2 linked regions of the Heyndrickxia acidicola genome follow. The protein of the gene in region 1 binds, or shares a complex with, the protein of each later gene. Links are inferred from orthologs where the notes say so. Each region holds a gene or a part of one and is shown in the gene's direction. Other genes may lie near its edges.

What was found.
Region 2: the proteins of mfd (region 1) and uvrA are in contact, whole or in part, in a crystal structure (PDB 4DFC), measured with the Escherichia coli proteins. The link is inferred for Heyndrickxia acidicola from one-to-one orthologs.

What each region holds. Positions count from the first base shown.
Region 1 is NZ_KV440953.1:3,448,628-3,452,797, forward strand. Bases 3-4,082 are described here. They hold mfd (transcription-repair coupling factor), read left to right. Parts: upstream 3-351; coding sequence 352-3,882; downstream 3,883-4,082. Other genes in these bases: fin (anti-sigma-F factor Fin), read left to right, coding at 3-219. Outside these bases: more of fin, read left to right, coding at 1-2; spoVT (stage V sporulation protein T), read left to right, coding at 4,139-4,170. UniProt on the Escherichia coli protein: Couples transcription and DNA repair by recognizing RNA polymerase (RNAP) stalled at DNA lesions. Mediates ATP-dependent release of RNAP and its truncated transcript from the DNA, and recruitment of nucleotide excision repair machinery to the damaged site.
Region 2 is NZ_KV440953.1:4,492,247-4,495,775, forward strand. What follows is about bases 1-3,439. They hold uvrA (excinuclease ABC subunit UvrA), read left to right. Parts: upstream 1-356; coding sequence 357-3,239; downstream 3,240-3,439. Other genes in these bases: uvrB (excinuclease ABC subunit UvrB), read left to right, coding at 1-349; A5N88_RS20880 (glycosyltransferase), read right to left, coding at 3,318-3,439. Outside these bases: more of A5N88_RS20880, read right to left, coding at 3,440-3,529. UniProt on the Escherichia coli protein: The UvrABC repair system catalyzes the recognition and processing of DNA lesions. UvrA is an ATPase and a DNA-binding protein. A damage recognition complex composed of 2 UvrA and 2 UvrB subunits scans DNA for abnormalities.

The sequences.
Region 1 (4,170 bases):
TATCATTGCCGCCACTGCGGTACCAGTATCGGAGTACTTGACCGCTTTTCCGTGCATTCAGAACAAATTGGATTGAATATTTTATCCAGTCAGGAACGGCAGGAGATGATTTCCTATCTGCCGGATGGAAATATTTATATAAAAGCAATTTGCGAGGATTGCCAGGAAGCGCTAGAAAGAAATCCTCAGTTTCATGAGCAGGATTATTTAATTCAATAATCGCTTTGGAGATATTCCAAAGCATTTTTCTGTTGTTATACATGTGTGATTAAGAAAAAAGGTTGAAGGGGCGTAAAAGAGTAACCGTATTTTTTCGCAGCTTTCATCACTACAAAGAGAGGAGGGGCTTTAATGAAAGGATTACAAGACCTCATATTGAATCAAGATGAAACACAGTCGGTCATAACCGGCATAGAAGAAGGCTTGAGGGAACAGCTTGTTGCCGGCCTTTCGGGTTCAGCAAGATCCGTCTTCACTTCTTCCCTTTTTGAAAAGACAAAGAAACCAATTGTCATTATTACCTATAATTTGCTTCAGGCTCAGAAATTATTTGATGATCTAAGCCAGATGTCTGACATACCGGCACTTTATTTGTATCCTGCCAATGAACTCATTGCAGCAGAGATAGGGATAGCAAGCCCTGAACTCAGAGCACAGCGCATTGAAGCCTTGAATTTCCTTAGCTCAAAGCGTACAGGTATTTTAATCGTCCCTATGGCAGGCTTAAGAAAAATTCTTCCCTCCCCTGCTTCCTGGAGCGGGTATCAGCTTGTGTTTGAACTGGGGAAAGACATTCATGTCACAGAAACATTAAATACGCTTGTCACTATGGGCTATAACCGTGTCGATATGGTCGATGCACCTGGCGATTTCAGCTTAAGAGGCGGCATTATGGATATCTATCCGCTGACAGAGGGAAATCCTATCAGAATAGAGCTTTTTGATACAGAAGTAGACTCCATTCGAACATTTTCTGCAGACGATCAACGTTCTATTGAGAAACTGGATTCTGTTCTTATAGGACCTGCCACCGAATCGCCAATAAACGAAGAGCAAATGCTCACAATAGCTGACAAACTGAAAACAGGCTTATCCTCTACACTCAAAAAAGTTAAAAAAGAAAAAACCAAGGAACTTCTTTCCCAGAATATTGGCTATGATATTGAAAGGCTGAAAAATGGCCAAAAGCCTGAACAACTTTTTAAATATTTGTCCCTCGCATATGAGGAGCCTGCTAGTTTGCTAGACTATGTATCTAGCAGCGGCATCCTGCTTATAGATGAGCTTAGCCGAGTGATGGAAATTAATGACCGCTTAGAAAAAGAGGAAGCAGAGTGGTATACAGCCCTGCTCGAAGAAGGCCAAATAATTCATGACCTTGAGGTTGCTCATTCCTTATCAAAGCTACTGGCGCAATCTCATCTATCCCGCATCTATTTATCATTGTTTTTAAGGCATATTCCAAACACGAGCCCTCAAAATATTATTAATATTACCTGCAAACCTATGCAGAACTTTCATGGACAGATGAATCTTCTAAAAGCAGAAGTGGACAGGTGGAAAAAGGGCCAGTATACAATTGTATTTCTTGCTGCGAATGAAAGCCGTTTGAAAAAGCTGCACGCAGTATTGGAGGATTATGAAATTGAAGCTTCTCCAGGGAGGACGTTAGGTCCTTTATCAAAAGGAACCCAAATCTTAACGGGAAGCTTATCGACCGGTTTCGAACTGCCTATGTCCAAGCTTGCTGTTATTACAGAAGAAGAGCTCTTTAACAAGCAAGTTAAGAAAACGCCGAGGAAACAAAAGATTTCGAATGCTGAAAGAATAAAGAACTATTCAGAGCTTAAGGTTGGAGATTATGTTGTCCATGTTAACCATGGAATAGGTAAATATTTAGGCATTGAAACCCTTATTATCAATGGAGTCCATAAAGATTATCTCCATATTAAATATCAAGGGACAGATAAGCTTTATGTTCCGGTAGAACAGATCGAGCTTGTCCAAAAATACGTTGGTTCTGAAGGAAAAGAGCCGAAGCTGTATAAGCTTGGCGGAAGTGAATGGAAACGGGTTAAGAAAAAGGTTCAGTCCTCCGTACAGGATATTGCGGACGATTTAATTAAGCTTTATGCAGAACGCGAGGCGGCGAAAGGGCATGCATTTGCTCCGGATGGTGATTTACAGAGAGAGTTTGAGTTTTCCTTTCCTTATGAAGAGACGGAAGACCAGCTTCGCTCTATCGAGGAAATAAAGCGGGATATGGAAAAAGAAAGACCGATGGACCGCCTTTTATGCGGAGATGTTGGATATGGGAAAACAGAGGTGGCAATCAGGGCTGCGTTTAAAGCGATTATGGATGGAAAACAAGTGGCTCTTCTTGTCCCGACCACTATCCTTGCCCAGCAGCATTATGAAACCATTAAAGAGAGATTCCAGGATTACCCGATTAAAATTGGACAGCTAAGCCGTTTCCGCTCCAGAAAAGAACAGTTGGAAACGACAAAAGGCTTAAAGGCTGGGACGGTCGATCTTGTTGTGGGAACGCACCGGCTTTTATCCAAAGATATTCAATTTCATAATTTGGGCCTCCTGATTATAGATGAAGAACAAAGATTCGGTGTTACGCATAAAGAGAAGATTAAGCAAATGAAAACGAATGTCGATGTCTTAACTTTAACGGCTACGCCAATTCCTAGAACTCTTCATATGTCCATGCTTGGAGTCCGTGATTTATCGGTCATTGAAACGCCGCCGGAAAATCGTTTTCCAGTCCAAACCTATGTAATGGAGTATAATGGCAATCTTGTAAGAGAGGCGATTGAACGCGAGCTTTCGAGAGATGGCCAGGTTTATTTTCTATACAACAGGGTGGAGGATATTGAAAGAAAAGCAGAAGAAATATCTATGCTTGTACCAGATGCGCGTGTAGCATACGCACATGGACAAATGACAGAGTCCCAGCTTGAAAGTGTAATCCTTGGATTTTTAGAAGGTGAGTTTGATGTTCTGGTCACCACTACCATTATTGAAACGGGAGTAGATATCCCGAATGTTAATACGCTAATTGTTTATGATGCAGACCGTATGGGATTATCCCAGCTCTATCAGCTGAGGGGACGTGTAGGAAGATCTAATCGTGTAGCCTATGCCTATTTTACATACCGAAAAGACAAAGTGCTCACAGAGGTTTCTGAAAAAAGGCTTCAGGCCATCAAGGAATTTACGGAGCTGGGATCAGGTTTCAAGATTGCCATGAGAGATTTATCTATACGGGGAGCCGGAAATCTTCTCGGTGCTCAGCAGCACGGTTTTATTGATTCGGTCGGGTTTGATCTTTACTCCCAAATGCTAAAAGAGGCTATAGAAGAAAGAAAAGGCACTGATGTTGAAAAGGAAACTCCTGGTTTTGAAATAGAGCTTGAACTAGATGCGTATATTCCAGACTCCTATATTGCGGACGGCCATCAGAAAATTGAAATGTATAAGCGGTTCAGAGGAATAACATCTTTTGAGGACATTGAGGAACTAAAAGAAGAAATGGTAGACCGTTACAGCGAATATCCTAAGGAAGTCGAATATTTATTTACTGTAGCAGAAATGAAGATCTATGCAGCAAATGCCTATTTGGAATCGATGAAACAATCTAAACAGGTTATTACCATTTTAATGTCTGAGAAAGGCACAAAAAATGTTGATGGTCCAAAAGTAGTGGAAGTGTGCAATCAATTTGGCCGTTCGGTTGGTTTTGGAATGGATGGGGCAAGGCTGAAAATTACATTGAACACAAAAGGTCAGCAAGAGAGCGATTGGCTTGCGACTGCTTATAATATCATTAAAGAGCTTCAGCAGGCGATTAAACCAATGGAGCGTGTGAACTAAATCCCTCCTTTCATCAGGTGAGAAAGATAAAAATGGAAATTTTCATGTTTCCTTTACTGGAATTTGGGGAAAAGAGTTGATACAGAGATTAATAATGGAATTAACTCCAGATTATGGCGAGTAAAAGTAGAAAAATTAATCAATATGTATATAACTTCCCAGATGAAAGATACTAATCTCAACACAGGTAAAAGATTCATTTCATTATATGAATCTTTACCTAAAAAAATCATCTGATGAAAGTGAGGCAACATAAGTGAAAGCAACGGGTATTGTTCGTCGAATTGA
Region 2 (3,529 bases), 1.0 Mb from region 1 along the record:
TGCAAACGGTCAGGTTATCATGTATGCGGATAAACGGACCGACTCCATGGAAAAAGCAATAGAAGAAACAGCACGCCGCCGCGCTCTCCAGGAAGAATACAATAGAGTACACGGTGTAACGCCGACAACCATTCAAAAGGATATTAGGGAAGTCATTCGTGCTACTCAGGCTGCTGAAGAGCAGGAGACGTACATGCCGGCTAAGAAAGTGGTCAAAATGACGAAGCAGGAGCGGGAGCTGTTAATCGCTAAATTAGAAACAGAAATGAAAGAAGCAGCCAAAGCCCTTGATTTTGAACGGGCCGCTGAGCTTCGGGATTCATTGCTGGAATTAAAAGCGGAAGGATGAGAAAGGGATGGCACAGGATAAAATTATTGTACAGGGTGCAAGAGCACATAATCTAAAAAATATCGATGTAACCATTCCTCGTGACAAGCTTGTTGTGTTAACAGGTTTGTCCGGTTCGGGAAAATCGTCCCTCGCATTTGATACGATTTATGCAGAAGGACAGAGACGCTATGTAGAGTCCTTGTCTGCTTATGCCCGCCAGTTTCTGGGACAGATGGATAAACCGGATGTGGATGCTATTGAGGGGCTCTCACCGGCCATTTCCATTGACCAGAAAACGACGAGCCGCAATCCCCGATCGACCGTTGGGACCGTTACAGAAATATATGACTATCTTCGTCTATTATTTGCAAGGGTAGGGAGGCCGATATGTCCTAACCACGGGATTGAAATTACATCCCAGACCATTGAGCAGATGGTTGACCGGATTATGGAATATCCTGAACGGACAAAGCTTCAGGTATTGGCGCCGATTGTGTCCGGCAGAAAGGGCTCGCATGTAAAGCTTTTGGAGGACATTAAAAAGCAGGGATTTGTGCGTGTAAGAGTCGATGGCGACTTGCAGGATTTAAGTGAAGACATCGAATTGGAAAAAAATAAAAAGCATACCATTGAAGTGGTTGTTGACCGTATCGTTGTAAAGCCGGATGTCACTTCAAGGCTGGCGGATTCGCTTGAAACCGCCCTGAATCTTGCAGATGGCAAGGTCGTGATTGATGTCATTGGGGAAGAAGAGCTTTTATTTAGTGAGCATCATGCATGCCCTCTTTGCGGATTCTCGATTGATAAGCTTGAACCAAGAATGTTCTCTTTCAACAGTCCGTTTGGGGCTTGCCCTGAGTGTGACGGACTGGGATCGAAGCTTGAAGTGGATGTGGATCTCGTCATTCCAAATAAGGATCTCACTCTTAAAGAGAATGCCATTGCCCCTTGGGAGCCAGTAAGTTCAAAATATTATCCTCAGCTTTTAGAAGCTGTTTGCAATCATTTTGGAATTGATATGGATATGCCGGTTAAAGAGCTTCCGAAGCATCAGCTTGATAAAATCCTTTATGGTTCTGAAGACGAGGGAGTATACTTCCGGTATGAGAATGATTTTGGTCAGGTAAGGGAGAATTATATCAAGTTTGAAGGCGTAATCAGCAATGTAGCAAGGCGGTACAAAGAAACAGGCTCCGATTTTATACGCGAGCAAATGGAAAAGTACATGGGCCAGCACTCATGTCCGCGCTGCAAAGGCTATAGGCTGAAGGAAGAAAGCCTTGCTGTGAAAATTAATAACCACCATATCGGCCAAGTGACAGAACAGTCCATTGAGGATGCAAATGAATTCTTCTCCCATTTAGACCTTACAGAGAAGGAAAAGCAGATTGCGAACCTTATTTTAAGGGAAATTCGTGAGCGCCTTGGATTCCTTGTCAATGTGGGACTGGAGTATCTGACTCTGAGCAGGGCTGCAGGGACTCTTTCAGGAGGAGAAGCCCAGCGGATTCGCCTTGCCACTCAGATTGGTTCCAGATTGACAGGTGTTTTGTATATTCTGGATGAACCATCCATCGGGCTTCATCAGCGGGACAATGACCGCTTAATTGAGACAATGCAGAACATGCGTGACATCGGCAATACCCTGATCGTGGTCGAGCACGATGAAGATACGATGCTTGCGGCTGATTATCTCATTGATATTGGGCCGGGAGCAGGCGTACATGGAGGACAAATCGTATCGGCCGGCACACCGGAGGAAGTGATGGCAGATCCTCATTCCCTCACAGGCCAGTATTTATCAGGGCAGCGTTTTATTCCGCTTCCCCAGGAGCGCCGCAAGCCGGATGGCCGCTTTATTGAAATCAAAGGGGCAAAAGAAAACAACTTGAAAAACGTCTCTGTTAAATTCCCATTAGGGATGTTCATTGCTGTCACAGGTGTTTCCGGATCCGGGAAAAGTACCATGATCAATGAAATCCTTCATAAGACCCTGGCTCAAAAGCTCCATAATGCTAAGACGAAGCCTGGTGAGTTCCGGGAAATCAAGGGAATTGACTACTTAGAGAAGGTCATTGATATTGACCAGTCTCCGATCGGGCGTACGCCGCGCTCAAACCCTGCCACATATACCGGGGTATTTGATGATATCCGGGATGTCTTTGCCTCTTCAAATGAAGCAAAGGTCCGCGGATATAAAAAGGGGCGCTTTAGCTTCAATGTAAAAGGCGGACGCTGTGAAGCCTGCCATGGTGACGGCATCATCAAAATTGAAATGCACTTTTTGCCGGATGTGTATGTTCCGTGCGAGGTTTGCCATGGGAAACGATATAATCGTGAAACGCTGGAGATCATGTACAAAGGCCGTAATATTGCCGATGTTTTAGATATGACCGCAGAAGATGCCTTAACCTTTTTTGAGAATATTCCTAAAATTAAACGGAAACTGCAGACAATTGCGGATGTCGGCCTCGGATATGTGAAACTCGGGCAGCCTGCCACCACTCTTTCAGGAGGGGAGGCGCAGCGGGTGAAGCTGGCTTCTGAGCTGCATCGCCGGTCAACAGGCCGTTCCATGTATATCCTGGATGAACCGACAACCGGCCTGCATGTTGATGACATTGCCCGCCTTCTGGATGTTCTCCAAAGGCTTGTGGAAAATGGGGATACCGTGCTTGTCATCGAGCATAATCTCGATGTAATCAAAACAGCGGATTATCTTATTGATCTTGGCCCTGAAGGCGGAGAAAAAGGCGGAACGATTGTGGCAACAGGGACACCTGAAAAAGTAGCCGAAACACCAGAGTCGTATACTGGAAAATATTTAAGGCCTATCCTCGTTCGAGATGCAGATCGCATGAAAAAGCGGGTATCTGATTTGGAAAGTGTAGAGCTGACAAAATCGTAATATGAAAAAGCTAACTCTTAGTGAGTTAGCTTTTTTGTATGTCTTTTTTCAAAGCCAATAGAAATCTTTTATACTCTTTCATTTACAGACCTTTTCATAGAACATGGCAAGTGCATCTTCACTATACTTTTTATAGTCAAACTTCTGAGCGTCGATTCTTCTTTCCTGGATGAAGTGCTCCATGCCTGCCCGAAGGCCTTCAATGGAGTTGTCAACAACCATCCCGTACCCATCGCCGACAACGCTTCTTGAACCGGGGATGTCGGTTACAATGATTGGTTTTCTTAAAA